2 regions of the Nocardioides sp. Z24_21 genome follow, and region 1 is predicted to be linked to the other one. Evidence: riboswitches for the same ligand, from Rfam matches in the RefSeq annotation. Region 1 holds a riboswitch; the other holds the start of a gene.
What was found. Region 1 has a riboswitch for thiamine pyrophosphate ahead of thiE (thiamine phosphate synthase). Riboswitches for the same ligand answer to the same signal wherever they lie in the genome.
Positions count from the first base shown of each region.

Region 2: it holds a riboswitch for thiamine pyrophosphate, as region 1 does, so the genes downstream of both, AC3X7Z_RS08510 (thiamine ABC transporter substrate-binding protein) here and thiE (thiamine phosphate synthase) in region 1, are expected to answer to the same signal.

Region 1 is NZ_JBYTTH010000004.1:361,332-369,088, reverse strand. It holds gene AC3X7Z_RS15255 (ABC transporter permease) at 1-858, opposite strand, end outside; gene AC3X7Z_RS15250 (ABC transporter permease) at 855-1,946, opposite strand; gene AC3X7Z_RS15245 (sugar ABC transporter ATP-binding protein) at 1,943-3,460, opposite strand; gene AC3X7Z_RS15240 (LacI family DNA-binding transcriptional regulator) at 3,617-4,657, shown strand; TPP riboswitch at 4,803-4,915, shown strand; gene thiE (thiamine phosphate synthase) at 4,980-5,579, shown strand; gene thiO (glycine oxidase ThiO) at 5,576-6,706, shown strand; gene thiS (sulfur carrier protein ThiS) at 6,712-6,912, shown strand; gene AC3X7Z_RS15220 (thiazole synthase) at 6,918-7,730, shown strand; gene AC3X7Z_RS15215 (thiamine phosphate synthase) at 7,727-7,757, shown strand, end outside.
Region 2 is NZ_JBYTTH010000002.1:440,773-448,529, forward strand. It holds gene icmF (fused isobutyryl-CoA mutase/GTPase IcmF) at 1-914, opposite strand, end outside; gene AC3X7Z_RS08485 (MarR family winged helix-turn-helix transcriptional regulator) at 972-1,460, opposite strand; gene AC3X7Z_RS08490 (helical backbone metal receptor) at 1,470-2,213, opposite strand; gene AC3X7Z_RS08495 (aldehyde dehydrogenase family protein) at 2,275-3,423, shown strand; gene AC3X7Z_RS08500 (GNAT family N-acetyltransferase) at 3,380-3,823, opposite strand; gene AC3X7Z_RS08505 (alpha/beta hydrolase) at 3,820-4,719, opposite strand; TPP riboswitch at 4,779-4,888, shown strand; gene AC3X7Z_RS08510 (thiamine ABC transporter substrate-binding protein) at 4,878-5,960, shown strand; gene AC3X7Z_RS08515 (ABC transporter permease) at 5,957-7,591, shown strand; gene AC3X7Z_RS08520 (ABC transporter ATP-binding protein) at 7,594-7,757, shown strand, end outside.

The DNA.
Region 1 (7,757 bases):
GAGGACGCCGTGCAGCCGGCCGCGGCCGCCGAAGATCGACACGCCGCCGAGCAGCACGGCGGCGATGACCTGCAGCTCGTAGCCGGTGGCGTTGTCGCCACGGGCGGAGCCGTAGCGGAGGGTGAAGTAGATGCCGGCGAGCGCGGACACCACGCCGGAGAGGACGAAGACGATCAGCTTGGTGCGCCGGACGTCGACGCCGGTGAAGTGGGCGGCCTCGTCGTTGAGCCCGATCTCGTAGACGCCGCGGCCGAACGTCGAGAAGTGGAGCAGGACCACGAACCCCACGGCCAGCACCGCGAAGGGGATCATCACCAGCGGGATGCGGGTCTCACCGATCGTGCCCGTGGCGAGGTCGGCCCACTTCTCGGTGAAGTCGGTGATGGCCGTGGTGCCGAGCAGGCCGACCGCGATGCCGCGGAAGAGGGCCAGGGTGCCGATGGTGACGGCCAGCGACGGCAGCCCGACATAGGCGATGAGGAAGCCGTTGAGGGCGCCGCACGCCAGACCGGCGAGCAGGGCCAGGACGGCGGCGGCGGGCACGGACATCCCGCCGTCGTGGAGCACCCCCAGCAGCACGCTGCTCAGGCCCATGATGCTGGCCACCGACAGGTCGATCTCGCCGGTGATGATCACCAGCGTCATCGGCAGCGCGATCAGCAGGATCGGCGCGATGTCCTGGAGGAGGAACTTCAGCGTCAGCGGACCGTCGAAGTTGGGCACGTTGACGATCGAGTAGAGGACCACTGCGGCGGCCAGCACGATGACGGCCATCTCACGGGTCAGCAGCCAGCGCTGCCACAGGGGCGCCGAGTGCGCCGCGTAGGTGCGGGTGGCGGGCGGGGCCTGCGTGCTCATGTGTGGTCCCTCGATTCGGCGAGCTTGCGTGCTTGTCGGCGGGCGAGGACGCGGTCGAGGACGATCGCGCCGAGGATCAGGACGCCGACGACGGCGCGCTGCCAGAAGTCCTCGATGCCGAGGCTGGGCAGGGCGCGGTTGATGGTGATCAGGAGGAACGCGCCGATGGCCGCTCCCCACACGGTGCCGCTGCCGCCGAAGATCGCGATGCCGCCGATGACGGCCGCGGCGACGGCCTGCAGCTCGATGCCGTTGCCGACGCTCGAGCTCACCGTGCCGTAGCGGGCGGTGTAGAGGGCGCCCGCGAGGCCGGCCAGGGCTCCGCTCAGGACGAACGCGGCCAGCAGGCGGCGGCGTACGGGCAGGCCGTAGAGGACGGCGGCGTCGGGGTCGGAGCCGATCGCGTAGAGCTCGCGACCGCCGCGTGAGGTGTGGAGGTAGTAGCCCACCGCGGCCAGCACGACCACCGCGACGATGGTGAGCAGCGGGATCCCGAGCACCGACTGCGTGCCGAGGCTCAGGAACTCGCGGGGCAGATCGCCGGCGTTGATCCGGTCGCTGCCGGCCCAGGTGAGCATGATGCCGCGGTAGATGTAGAGGGTGCCCAACGTGATCACGAGGGCGGGCACGTTGCCGTAGGCCACCAGCACGCCGTTGACCAGGCCGAGGAGCGCCCCGAGCAGGAGGCAGGCCGCGACGACCGCGACGATCGGGATGGTGGGCTGCTCGATGAATAGCCGGCCGGTGAGGTAGGCGGTGAGGGCCATCACCGAGCCGACCGACAGGTCGACGTTGCGGGTGATGATGACGACGGCCTGACCCACCGCGAGCAGCAGCAGGATCGAGGGGTTGAGCAGGAAGTTGCGCCAGCCGTCGGCGCTGAAGAGGAAGCCGTTGTTCTTGCTCGTCGCGAGCACGACGACGGCGACCAGGACCAGGAAGATGGAGAGCTCGCGCGATCGGAGCACCGTGGTGATCGCCCGGCGCGTCGGCGAGAGCCGGCTCGGCTCCACCAGCAGCGCCTCGCCGGCGGACACCCCGGCGGCCCCGGGACCCGGGTCAGGGCGCTCGACGTCGGTGTGGCTCATCGGGCGTCCTCCAGGTGGTGGGTGGCGGCGTGCATGACGGCCTCCGGCGTGGCCTCGGCGCGGTCGAGCTCGGCGGTGATCCGGCCCTCGCAGAGGACCAGGACGCGGTCGGCCATCCCGAGGACCTCGGGCAGCTCGGAGGAGATCATCAAGATCGCGAGGCCCTGCCCGGCCAGCTCGGACAGCAGGCGGTGCACCTCGGCCTTGGTGCCGACGTCGATGCCCCGGGTGGGCTCGTCGATGATGAGCAGCCTGGGGTCGGTCGCGAGCCACTTCGCGATGACGACCTTCTGCTGGTTGCCGCCGCTCATGGTGGCGGCGTTCATGTCGAGGGCACTGGTCTTGACCTCGAGCCGGCCGGCCCACGGCGCGGCGGCCCGGGTCTCCATCGCGCCCGTCAGCAGCCCGGCGCGCGCGATGCTGCGGCGGATGACGCCGGCGACGTTGCGGGTGACCGAGGCGTCGATGACCAGCCCCTGCTTGCGCCGGTCCTCGGGGATGAACGCCATCCTGGCGCGGATCGAGGACCGCGGGTCGCGAGGCTTCACGGTCCTGCCGGACAGCGTCACCGAGCCGGAGTCGTAGGCGTCGACGCCGAACACGGCACGCGCCACCTCGCTGCGACCGGCACCGACCAGACCGGCCAGGGCGACGATCTCGCCGGCGCGGACGTCGAAGTCGATGTCGTGGAAGACGCCGGTGCGGTTGAGCCCACGGACCTCCAGGACGGGTTCACCGACCTCCGCGGCGACCTTGGGGAAGAGCTCGTCGACGTCGCGGCCGACCATCAGCGAGACGAGCTCGGACGGCGTCGTCTCGTCGATGCGGCGAGTGTCCACGTAGGAGCCGTCGCGCATCACCGTGACGGTGTCGCAGAGCGCGAACACCTCGTCGAAGCGGTGGGAGATGAAGACCAGCGCCCGGCCCTCGGCGCGCAGGCTGCGGGCGACGGCGAACAGGCGCTCGACCTCGACGCCGCTGAGCGCGGCGGTCGGCTCGTCCATCACGAGCAGGCGGGCGTCGAGGGAGATCGCCTTGGCGATCTCGATGATCTGCTGGTCCGCGATCGACAGGCCCTCGGCAGGACGGCGGGGGTCGATCCGCACGCCGAGGCGCGCGAACAGCCGCTCGGCCTCGGCGTACATCGCGGGGCGGTCGATGCGGCGGCCCCGGGCCCGCGGCTGGCGGCCCATGAAGATGTTCTCGGTGACCGACAGGTCGGGGAAGAGCGTCGGCTCCTGGTAGATCACGGCGACGCCCGCCTGCTTGGACTCCGCGGTCGACCCGAAGTCGACGGCGCCACCGTCGAGCTCGAAGGTGCCGGAGTCACGGCGGTGCACGCCGGCGACGACCTTGACGAGGGTCGACTTGCCCGCGCCGTTCTCGCCGATGAGAGCGTGGATGCTGCCCGCCTCGACGACGATGCTTCCCGACCGCAGGGCGACCACGGGCCCGAACGACTTGGAGACGTCGTGCAGCGCGAGCACCGGTGCGACGGTGTTGCTGGCGGACATGGCCCTCTTCCCGGGGGTGTTGAAAGGTTTCAGGTGGGAAGCAACGTAAGTGGCGGTCATCACAGGCGTCAAGCACATCCGCAGACTTTCTTGTGACGTTTCATTCACACCGGCCTTGGTCTACGCTCCTGTGGACCGCACACCCGAGGGAGACCGATGGCGAAGAGCAACCACGTGTTGCGCAACGGGCGTCGGCCTTCGGTCAAGGACGTCGCCGAGCTCGCCCAGGTCTCCCTCGGCACCGTGAGCAACGTCCTCAACCGTCCCGACCGGGTCAGCGTCGGCACGCGTGAGCGCGTCGAGCGGGCGATGAGCGAGCTCGGCTTCGTGCTCAACGAGTCGGCCCGCCAGCTGCGGATGGGCCGGAGCGACACCCTGGCCTACGTCATGCTCGACGCGACCAACCCGTTCTTCACCGACGTCGCCCGCGGCATCGAGCTGGCGGCCGAGAAGGCCGACCTCTCGCTGTTCCTGTGCAACAGCGACGCCCGCGACGCCCGCGAGGGCGCCCACCTGGCACACCTGCAGCAGCAGCGGGTCGACGGCATCCTGATCACACCGGTCGACCCCGAGTCCGCCACGCTCGCGCGGATCACCGCCCACGGCACGCCGGTGGTGATCGTCGACCGCTCCAACACCACCGGCGCGTTCTGCTCGGTCACGGTCGACGACCGGCTCGGCGGACGGGTGGCGATCGAGCACCTCGTCGACCGCGGGCACACCCGCGTCGCCTTCGTCGGCGGCCCCTCCTCGCTCGGCCAGGTGCGCGACCGCTACGACGGCGCCCGGGCCGCGTGGGACGAGGCCGGCCTCGCCGAGTCCGACCTCCTCCACGTCGAGACCGACGGCCTGTACTTCGAGGAGGGACGCCTCGCCGGCGAGCGCCTCGCCGGCCTCCCCCGGCGCAGCCGTCCGAGCGCGGTCTTCTGCGCCAACGACCTCATCGCCCTGGGCCTGCTGCAGCAGGTGGTCTCGACCGGCCAGCGGGTGCCCGAGGACCTCGCCATCGTCGGCTACGACGACATCGCCTTCGCGGCGGGCGCCGCCGTGCCCCTCACCTCGGTGCGCCAGCCGCGCCAGGCCCTCGGCGCGGCCGCGGCCGAGCTCCTCATCGAGGAGATCAACGATCCCGGCCACCGGCACCAGCAGATCGAGTTCACCCCCGAGCTGATCGCCCGCACCTCGACGCTGGGCTAGGCCCCTCGACGCGCTCCTCGACCGGCTCCGCGCGATTGAATCGAACCAATCACGCAGGTCGGCGCGGCGCGGCGAGGCCACAAACGACTCAGGGCCCTGAGGCGGCGAGGCGGACCCGGTCGGCCCCCGGCGAGGTAGGATCGGGATCGTTGTGTGCGGGAGCTCGGACTGACCGGGCTGAGAGTGTGGCTGAACGTGCCGCTGACCGCTTGAACCTGACCGGGTAATGCCGGCGTAGGGAGCGCGCATGGATATGTTTGGTGAGCATGTATCGAGCCGGGTGCCTGGGGCTCCGTCGAGCCACCCGATCGGTCGCCTGCACGTGCTCACCGATGCACGCGGAGGCAGGGACGCGCTCGGTGTGGTCGCCGCAGCGGTCGGCGCCGGGGCCCCGGTGGTCCAGGTGCGCGCCAAGGACTGCACCGACCGGGTGCTCCACGACTTCGCGCATCGGGTGGTGGAGCTCTGCGCACCGGCCGGGGTGACCTGCATCGTCAACGACCGCGTCGATGTGGCGCTCGCCGTGGGCGCGGCGGGAACCCATCTGGGCGCAGACGACCTGCCCATCGCAGCCGTACGCCGGGTCGCGGGTCCCGGGCACCTGATCGGAGGCACCGCCCGGGATCCCGAGCGGGCGGCTGTCCTGGTCGCGGCGGGCGCCGACTACCTCGGCGTCGGGCCCGCCCATCCCACGGTGACCAAGGCGGGGTTGCCGGACCCATTGGGTCCGCGGGCCGTCGGCGCGGTGGCCCGTGCGGTGGACGTCCCGGTGATCGCGATCGGCGGAGTCACCGCCCGGCACGTTGCGGAGCTGCTGGCGGCCGGTGCCCATGGGGTCGCCGTGGTGAGCGCGATCTCGGACGCAGCTGATCCCGCCGGGGCCACCCGCACGCTCCTGCAGGCCCTGGACGCGGCGCGATGAGTGGCGCTGGCGTCGACGTCGTCGATGTCGCGATCGCCGGTGGTGGACTGGTCGGGCTGGGAGTCGCCTGGCGGTGCGCCCAACAGGGGTTGTCGGTGGCGGTGGTGGACGACGCCCCGGGGACCGGCGCGTCCTATGCCGCGGCCGGGATGCTGGCGCCGGCTGCCGAGGCGGGCTACGGGGAGGAACGGCTGCTCGAGCTGTGCCGGGCGTCGTTGGCCCGCTATCCGGCCTTCGTGGCTGAGCTGGAGCGGGCAAGCGGCATCGCGGTCGGGCTGCGCACGGTCGGCACGTGCGTGGTCGGGTTCGATGCCGACGACATAGCCGCCCTCGACGTGCTGCATTCATTCCAGCGCGAGCTCGGGCTCCGGGCTGAGCGGATCACCGCACGCGAGGCACGGCGCCAGGAGCCGGCGCTGACGCCACGGCTCCGCGGTGCGCTGCGCATGGCCGATGACCACTCCGTCGACGCTCGTGCGTTGCATGCCGCACTGCGCGCGGCCGCGGAGGCGGCAGGCGTCCGCATGGTGGCCTCCAGGGTGGCCTCGGTGTGGGTGCGCCACGGCCGTGCGGTCGGCCTGCAGCTGGCTCGGGGCACCGCGGTGGCGGCCGATCAGGTGGTCCTGGCGCTCGGCGCGCACAGCGCGTCACTGCCGGGTGTGCCACCGCTGCCGGTGCGCCCGGTCAAGGGGCAGATCCTGCGGTTGCGCGGCGCCTCGGGGCTCCTCGCCGGGTCGGTGCGCGCCCTGGTCCGTGGCCGGCACGTCTACCTCGTGCCCTACGCGGACGACCACCTGGTCGTCGGTGCCACGGTCGAGGAGAGAGGGTTCGACGCCACGGTCACCGCCGGCGCGGTGCACGAGCTGTTGCGCGACGCGATCGAGGTCGTGCCGGGCGTCACCGAGCTGGAGCTGGTCGAGACGCTCGCGCGCCCGCGACCCGGCACACCCGACAACGCTCCGATCCTCGGAGCGTCGACGATGCCCGGCCTCGTGCTGGCGTGCGGCCACCATCGCAACGGTGTCCTGCTGACTCCGGTGACTGCTGACGCGCTCGCCGAGCTGCTGGTCACCGGAACCACCCCCGAGCTCGCGGCGCCGTTCGCGCTCGACCGATTCGGAAGGTGAGAGAAGTGCAGATCACCGTCAACGGAGTCCCCGCCGACGTCGTCGACCACGTCACGGTCGCAGCACTGGTCCGCGACCGCGTGGACGAGCGGAACCGGATCGCGGTCGCGGTCAATGCCGAGGTGGTGCCACGCAGCCGGTGGGACGCGACACCGCTCAGTCCGGGCGACAGCATCGAGCTGCTCGCCGCCACAGCAGGAGGGTGAAGACGATGACCGTGGATCAGGTGGCGCCAGCACTGGAGGCGGAGGAGCAGCGCGACGCCTTCGTGCTGGCCGGGAAGACGTTCGCCTCCCGGCTGCTGCTCGGCACCGGCGGGGTGCCCAGCCTGGAGGCGCTCGAACGCGCCGTCGCGGCCTCAGGGACGCAGCTGGTCACGATCGCCCTGCGTCGGGTCGAGACTGCGACCAGCACGGGCCTGCTCGAGGTCCTCGATCGCTGCGGGGTCCAGCTGCTGCCCAACACCGCAGGGTGCATGACCGCCCGCGAGGCGGTCCGGACCGCCCACCTCGCCCGCGAGGCGTTCGACACCGGGTGGGTCAAGCTCGAGGTCGTCTCCGACGAGCAGACGCTGCTGCCCGACCCGATCGAGCTGCTCGATGCCGCCGAGCAGCTGGTCGCCGACGGATTCACCGTGCTGCCCTACACCAGCGACGACCCCATCCTCGCCCGCAGGCTCGCCGACGCCGGATGTGCGGCGGTGATGCCGCTGGGGTCCCCGATCGGCAGTGGCCTCGGCATCACCAACCGTCACAACATCGCGCTGATCCGCGAGCTCGTCTCGGTGCCGGTGATCCTCGACGCAGGCATCGGCACCGCCTCGGATGCCGCGCTGGCGATGGAGCTCGGGTGCGACGCGGTGCTGCTCGCCTCGGCGGTGACCCGTGCCCGCGATCCCGAGCGGATGGCCCTGGCCATGCGACACGGCGTCGAGGCCGGGCGCCTGGCGTCCCGGGCCGGGCGGATCCCGCGCCGGTGGCACGCCCAGGCGTCCACCTCGATGCAAGGACGCGCCGACCTGTGAACCTGCCGCCGTTGCTCGTCCTCACCG
Region 2 (7,757 bases), on a different contig from region 1:
GGGACGATGCCCGCGTCGCCCTGCCCGATGCCGGGCGTCTCGACGATCACCAGGTCGTGGCCGGCGGCCTTGAGCACCGCGATCACGTCGGCGAGGTGCTCGGGCACCTCGTGGGCGCCGCGGGTGGCCAGCGAGCGGAAGAACACCCGGTCGCCGTCGAGGGAGTTGGCCCGGATGCGGTCGCCGAGCAGCGCGCCGCCGCCCTTGCGCCGGGTCGGGTCGACCGCCACGACGGCGATGCGGAGCTTGTCCTGCTGGTCGGTGCGGAAGCGCCGGACGATCTCGTCGGTCAGCGACGACTTGCCCGACCCGCCGGTGCCGGTGATGCCGAGCACGGGCACGACGCGGCGCGCGGCCGCGCTGCGGACCTCGTCGAGCAGCGCCTCGTCGAGGTGTCCGCCCTCGGCGCCGGTGATGGCGCGGGCGACGGCGAAGCGATCGCCGGAGAGGACCTGCTCGGCCGTGACCTGCCGATCGCCCCACAGGTCGACGTCGCAGTCGGCGACGACCGTGTTGATCATCCCGACCAGGCCGAGCCGCTGGCCGTCCTCGGGAGAGAAGATGGTCACCCCGGACTCGCGGAGGCGGGCGATCTCCCGGGGCACGATCACGCCGCCGCCGCCCCCGACGACCCGCACGTGGTCGGCGCCGGCGGCGCGCAGGGACTCCACGAGGTACTCGAAGTACTCCACGTGGCCGCCCTGGTAGGACGACACGGCCACGCCCTGGACGTCCTCCTCCAGCGCCGCGTCGACGACCTCCTGGACGGAGCGGTTGTGCCCGAGGTGGATGACCTCGCAGCCCTGGCTCATCAGGATGCGCCGCATGATGTTGATCGAGGCGTCGTGCCCGTCGAAGAGCGCGGACGCCGTCACCAGTCGGATCGGGTGGGTGGGAAGGTGCAGGTCGGCCATGCGGAGATACTAGGACTTCCTAGTATCTACTCGGAAGTCACTTCGCCGACGCGACCCTCAGGAGTCCCCGAGCCCGAGCCGCAGCGCGCTCAGCCGGTCGGTCAGGTCACGCACCTCCGAGGCGGGCAGCCCGGGCGCCTCGAAGACCTCGCGGTTGAGCGCGAGTGTCGCCTCCTCGACCGACTCCCTCCCGGCCTCGGTCAGCACGGCGCGTACGACGCGCTTGTCCTCGTCGCTGCGCACGCGCTCGACGTAGCCCTGGCCCACCAGCCGGTCCACCGCGCTGGTGACGCTGGTGGGGTGCACCTGCAGCAGCGACCCGAGTCGCGACATCGGCATCGCGGCACCGCGGCTGAACGACAGCAGCCGCAGCACCTCGTAGCGGGCGAACGTCAGCCCGCGCGGGCGCAGCACGGCGTCGATGCGCTCCATCAGCAGCTGCTGGGCGCGCACGAGGGAGGTCACCATCGCCATCCCGTCGGCCGCCTCCGCCCAGCCGTGGGCCACCCACTGCCGGTGGGCCTCGACGATCGGGTCGCGGGTCATGTCTGGAGGTTAGCGATCCGGCGAGGTGAGCACGGCGTGCGCCTCGACCATCGCCGGGCCGTACCAGGTCAGCAGCCGGCCCGACACCAGCCGCGTCGGGGTGCGCAGCGCCTCGGGTCCGTCGTCGGCGGTGAAGACGTAGGGCTCGTCGGGCAGCAGCACCACGTCGGCGCCGGCGCGGTCGATCTCGTCGGGCGTGACGGTGGGGTAGCGCCCCTCCCGGTCGGCGAGCACGTTGACCAGCCCGGCCGTGGCGAGGAGGTCGTCGGTGTAGGTCGGCGACCCGACGACCATCCACGGGTCGCGCCAGATCGGCACGGCGACCGCGAGCCGTCGCGGCGAGGGAGCGCCCCACAGCCTCCGGGCCTCGACCAGCCAGCCGGGATCGGGCACGTCGAGCGCGGTGGCGAGCAGCCGCGACATCGACTCGAGCGACTGGGCGACGGTCTCGATCCGCGTCACCCAGACGGGCACGCCGGCGTCGCGGAGGCGGCGCACGTCGAGCTCGCGGTTCTCCTCCATGTTGGCCACGACCAGGTCGGGGGACAGGGCCCTGATCGCGGCGAGGTCGGGGTTCTTCGTGCCGCGCACCCGGGCGACGGCGAGGTCGGCGGGGTGGGTGCACCAGTCGGTGGCCCCGACCAGCCGGTCGGGCGCCGTGGCGGCGATGGCCTCGGTCAGGCTCGGGACGAGGGAGACGATGCGGGTGGCGAGGGCCCGCAGGGGGACGTCCGCCCCGAGGTCGTCGCGCATGTGAGGAGGCTAGCCACCCGGGGTGGTGGCGGCGCCCCTGCGCCGTGATGGAGTGCTCCGCATGAGCAAGCACGCCCGCCCCCGAGGGCTGCCGATCAACGGCACGGAGCGCCCGACGGGCCAGGGCTGGGCCTTCCCCGTCCGCAACCCCGCCACCGGCGAGCCGCTCTGGGAGCTGCCCGACGCGGACGCTGGCGACGCCCGCGCGGCGGTGACCGCCGCCCGGCGCGCCGTCGACGCGACGCAGTGGGGAGGCGACGCCGACCTCCGCGCCGAGGCCGTACGCCGCTTCGCCGCCGCGGTGGCCGAGCACGCCGACGCCCTCGTCGCGCTGATGGCGGCCGAGACCGGCGTGCCGGTCGGCCTGCGCGACGCCCACCTCGACGCCGCGCTCGCGACGATGGCGTCCCGCCGGCCCCAGCCCGCCGCGACGGCCGGGGTGACCGCCGTGGTCACGCCCGCCACCTCGCCGCTGGCCGTGGCGGTCGCGGAGGTCGGGCGGGTCCTCGCCGCGGGAGGCGCCGTCGTGCTCAAGCCCGCCGCCGAGGCCGCGAGCGCCGCGATCGAGCTGGGCCGCATCGGCCTCGACGTGCTGCCGCGCGGCGTGCTCAACGTGGTGACCACCCGCGACGTCGACGTCGCGATCGCCCTCACCCTCGACGACCGCGTCGACGAGGTGTCGCTCACCGGGTCGGCCGTCGTGGCCGAGCGGGTGCACCAGGCCGGCCAGCGCGCCGGCAAGCGGCTGCACCTCGACGTGGGCGGCGCCCAGTCGGTGCGGGTCGGCGAGGACGCCGACCTCGCCGACGTCGTGGCCCGCGCCGCGTCGGCGGTGGCGGCCAACGCCGGCCAGGGCTGCCGCCTCCCGGCGAGCGTGGTCGTGCCGGCGCACCGCCATGGCGAGGCGCTGCAGGTGGCCGTCGAGACCATGCGGGCCGTCGCCGTGGGCGACCCGGCCGACCCCGCCACCGTCTGCGGACCGCTGCGCTCGGCGGTGGCTCGCGACCGGGTGCGGCGCTACCTCGACCTCGCCCGGAGCGAGGGCGGCGACGTCGCGCTGGGCGGTCAGCCCCTCGACCGTCCCGGGTGGTGGTTCGCGCCCACCGTCGTGGGCGGGCTGTCGCCCGACTCGCGGCTGGTCCGCGAGGAGGTGCTCGGCCCGGTGCTCATGGTCGCGGCCGCGCCTGCCTCCTCATCGGGACGTGCATGATGCCGTCCTCGTCGAACTCCGGGCCCGCCACCTCGAAGCCCCACGCCGCGTAGAACGCCGTGAGCGGGGTCTGGGCGTCGAGGCGCACCGCCCGGTCGGCGCACAGCGCCATCGCCTCGTCCATCATCCGCGCCGCGAGCCCGCGCCCGCGGGCGGCCGCAGCGACGACGACGCGGCCGATCCGCAGCGCGTCCCCGTCCTCGAGCACGCGGAGGGTGCCCACCACCTCGTCGCCGTCGTCGAGGAGCACCACGTGGCGGGTGCTCGCCTCGAGGTCGCGGCCGTCGAGGTCGGGGTAGGGGCAGTCCTGCTCGACGACGAACACCTCCTGGCGCAGCCGCCACACGTCGTACGCCAGGCGCGCGGGCAGCTCGTCGACACCGGCGACCAGCACCCTCACCGGACGAACTCCGTGACCCGCCGGAAGGCTCGGGCGCTCTCGGGGACGGCCGGCAGCAGGCCGTAGACGTGGATCAGGTCGGGCTCCTCGACGGCGGTCAGGTCCCACCCGGCCTCCGCGGCGCGCCGGGCCAGCAGCCGGCAGCCGGGGGCGAGCAGGTCGCGGGTGCCGTAGAGCATCAGCGCGCGCGGCAGCCCGGCGAGGTCGCCGAGCGCGGGCGACACCTCGGGCCGCGCGAGGTCGTCGGCCGACCCGGCCCACCACGCGGCGTACGCCTGCGTCTTGCCCATGAACAGCCAGGGGTCGACCGCGTCGAGGGCGAAGGTCTCGGGCGTCGAGGTGGTGAGGTCGACCCAGGGCGCGTGCAGGACGAGCGACGTCGCCGGAGCCAGTCCGCGGTCGCGCATCGACAGCGCCACGGCGAGCGCCAGCCCGCCGCCGGCGGAGTCGCCGGCCAGCACCGCGCCGCCGTCCGCAGCCGCCCACCTCGCGGCGTCCTCGACCAGCGCGTCGTGGGAGTCGGCCCAGGTGTGCTCGGGAGCGAGCGGGTAGTCGGGCAGCACGACGCGTGCGCCGATCGCGTCGGCCAGCCGGGTCGCGTAGCGCACGTGGAAGGGATCGATCGGCGCCATGAAGCCGCCGCCGTGCACGTAGTAGAGCGTGCGGGTCGCCGGACGCCTGCGCGGCGTCAGGACGTAGGAGGGGAAGCCGATGTCGGTGACCGAGACCTCCCAGCGGCGCGCGAATCCCGGCACGACGCGGGTCGGCAGGCTGCGGTCCAGGGTGCGGTGCCACGCCTCGACGCGGGCGCGCTCGGTGGGCTCGTCGTCGAGCTCGCGGGAGCGGCGCAGGACGGGCACGATGCGGGCGAGGAGGTCGTGGCGGCGGCTCGGCATGCCACGCAGCGTAGGGGCGGGTGGGACCCGTCGGCACCGGGTCGGCGCTAGGGTGGGCGCCACGAAGACAGGGGAGCACGTGCAGGCGTGCTGAGAGTGCGGACCAGCCGCAGACCCTCCGAACCTGATCCGGCTAGCACCGGCGATAGGGAGTCCAGATGAAGCACGCGATCCTCCGCCCTGCCCTCACGGCAGTCACCGCGCTGGCCCTGGCCGGCTGCAGCCTCTCCGGCGGGGCGGACGACGACGGGTCCACCGCCACCGAGCCGTCCTCGTCGGCGGCGGGGGCCGAGGGCGGCGGCACCGTCGTCCTGGCCACGCACGAGTCCTTCCACCTGCCCAAGAGGCTGGTGAAGGCGTTCGAGGACGAGACCGGCTACGACCTCGAGGTCCGCGGCGCGGGCGACGCCGGCACCCTGGCCACCAAGCTGAGCCTCACCGCCGACAACCCCATCGCCGACGCCGCCTTCGGCATCGACAACACCTTCGCGTCCCGCCCGCTCGGCGAGGGCGCCTTCGCCGAGGTGACCACGACGGCCACGCCGCCCGAGGAGTACGTCCTGCCTCAGGGTGGCGACCGGCTCGTCCCGGTCGACTCGGCCAACGTCTGCGTCAACGTCGACACCGCCTGGTTCGCCGAGGAGGGCCTCGAGCCCCCGCGCACCCTCGAGGACCTCGCCGACGAGGACTACCGCGACCTCCTGGTCACCCCGGGCGCCTCCACCAGCAGCCCCGGCATGGCCTTCTTCCTCGCCACCGTGGCCGCCTTCGGCGACGCCTGGCCCGACTACTGGACCGACCTGCTCGCCAACGGCGCCAAGGTCGTCGACGGGTGGGAGGACGCCTACTACGGCGACTTCACCGCCGGCTCGGACAACGGCACCCGCCCGATCGTCGTCTCCTACGACTCCTCCCCGGCCTTCACCGTCAGCGGCGGGAGGTCGACGACCGCGGCCCTGCTCGACACCTGCTTCCGGCAGGTCGAGTACGTCGGCGTGCTGGCCGGCGCCGACAACCCCGACGGCGCCGCGGCGCTGGTCGAGTGGCTGCTCAGCGACGAGGTCCAGTCGGCACTGCCCGAGTCGATGTACGTCTTCCCGGTGATGCCCGGCGCGAGCGTCCCCGAGGAGTGGGCCGAGTTCGCCCCGCAGCCGAGCGACCCCTACGAGGTGGACCCGGACGAGATCGCCGCCAACCGCGAGCAGTGGCTGACCGAGTGGACCGACGTCGTCTCGCGATGAGGCGCATCGTCGCGCTCCTCGCGCTGGCCGCGGCGCCGGTGCTGGTGCTCGGCGTCCTCTTCGTGCTGCCGGTGGGCGGGATGCTCGCCGAGGGGTTCGTCGTCGACGGCCGCCTCGCTCCGGGGGCGGTGCTCGACGTCCTCGCCCGCCCGCGGGTGCACCGGGTCGCCTGGTTCACCGTGTGGACGTCGGCCGTCGCCACGCTGCTCGCGGTCGTGCTCGGCCTGCCGGCGGCGTACGCCCTGCACCGGCTCGCGCTGCCCGGACGCGCCGCGGTGCGCGCGGCGCTGCTGGTGCCGTTCGTGCTGCCGACCGTCGTGGTCGGCGTCGCGTTCCGCCAGCTGCTGGGCGAGGGCGGACCGCTCGGCTTCCTGGGCCTCGACGGCACACCCGTCGCCATCGTGTGCGGCCTGGTCTTCTTCAACATCGCGGTCGTGGTGCGCACCGTCGGCGTCGCCTGGGAGTCGCTCGACCCTCGCCCGGGCCAGGCGGCGGCCGCGCTCGGCGCCTCGCCGTGGCAGGTGCTGCGCACGGTCACCCTCCCGGCGCTGCGGCCGGCGATCGTCGGCGCGGCGAGCATCGTCTTCCTCTTCTGCGCGACGGCGTTCGGCATCGTGCTCACCCTCGGCGGGGTCCGGTACGCGACGGTCGAGACCGAGATCTACCTGCTCACCACCACGATCTTCGACCTCCGGGCGGCGGCGGCGCTGTCGGTGCTGCAGATCGTGGTCGTCGTCGGCCTGCTGGCGCTCGCCGCGCGGCTGCGGGCGACACCCGACCCGACGGCCCAGCGGGCCGTGACCCCCGCGCGGGCCGTGCGCCGCGCCGACGCGCCCGTCGTCGTCGCGACGCTGCTGGTGCTCGCCGCGATGCTGCTGCCGATCCTCACGCTGGTCGCCGGCTCGCTCGAGGTCGGCGACGGCTGGGGGCTCGACAACTACCGTGCGCTCACCACCGCCGGGGACAACCAGGCGCTGCTCGTGCCGGTCACGGCGGCGCTGGCCACCAGCCTGCGCACCGCCGTCGACGCGACCTGGATGGCGCTGCTGGTGGGGGTCGCCGTCTCGGTCATCGTCACCCGGCGCTCGCACTCCCTCGCCGAGCGTCGCGTGCGTTCCACCCTCGACGCCTTCTTCATGCTGCCGCTGGGGGTCAGCGCCGTGACGCTCGGCTTCGGCTTCCTGATCACCCTCGACTCGCCGCCGCTCGACCTGCGTGACTCGCCGCTGCTCGTGCCGATGGCGCAGGCGCTCGTGGCGCTGCCGCTCGTCGTACGCACCCTCACCCCGGTGCTCGGCGGGATCGACGACCGCCAGCGGCAGGCCGCCGCGTCCCTGGGCGCGTCCGGGTGGCGGACCCTGCTCACCGTCGACCTTCCCGTGGTCTGGAAGCCGATGCTCGCGGCGAGCGGGTTCGCCTTCGCCGCCTCGCTGGGCGAGTTCGGGGCGACGTCCTTCCTCGCCCGCGACACCAGCCCGACCCTGCCGGTCGTGATCTTCCGGCTGATCGGGCACCCCGGCGAGATGAACTACGGCATGGCGCTGGCCGCGTCCGTCGTCCTCGCCGCGGCCACCGCCGCGGTCATGCTGGCCGTCGAGCGGCTGCGCGTGCCGGGTGTGGGAGCGTTCTGACGATGCTCGAGATCGAGGACGCCTCCGTCCGCTACGGCGACATCGTCGCCGTCGACCACGTGTCGCTCGACCTGGCGGCCGGTCAGGTGCTCGCCGTGCTCGGGCCGTCGGGCTGCGGCAAGTCCACCCTGCTGCGGGCCGTCGCGGGCCTCGAGCCGCTCGCCTC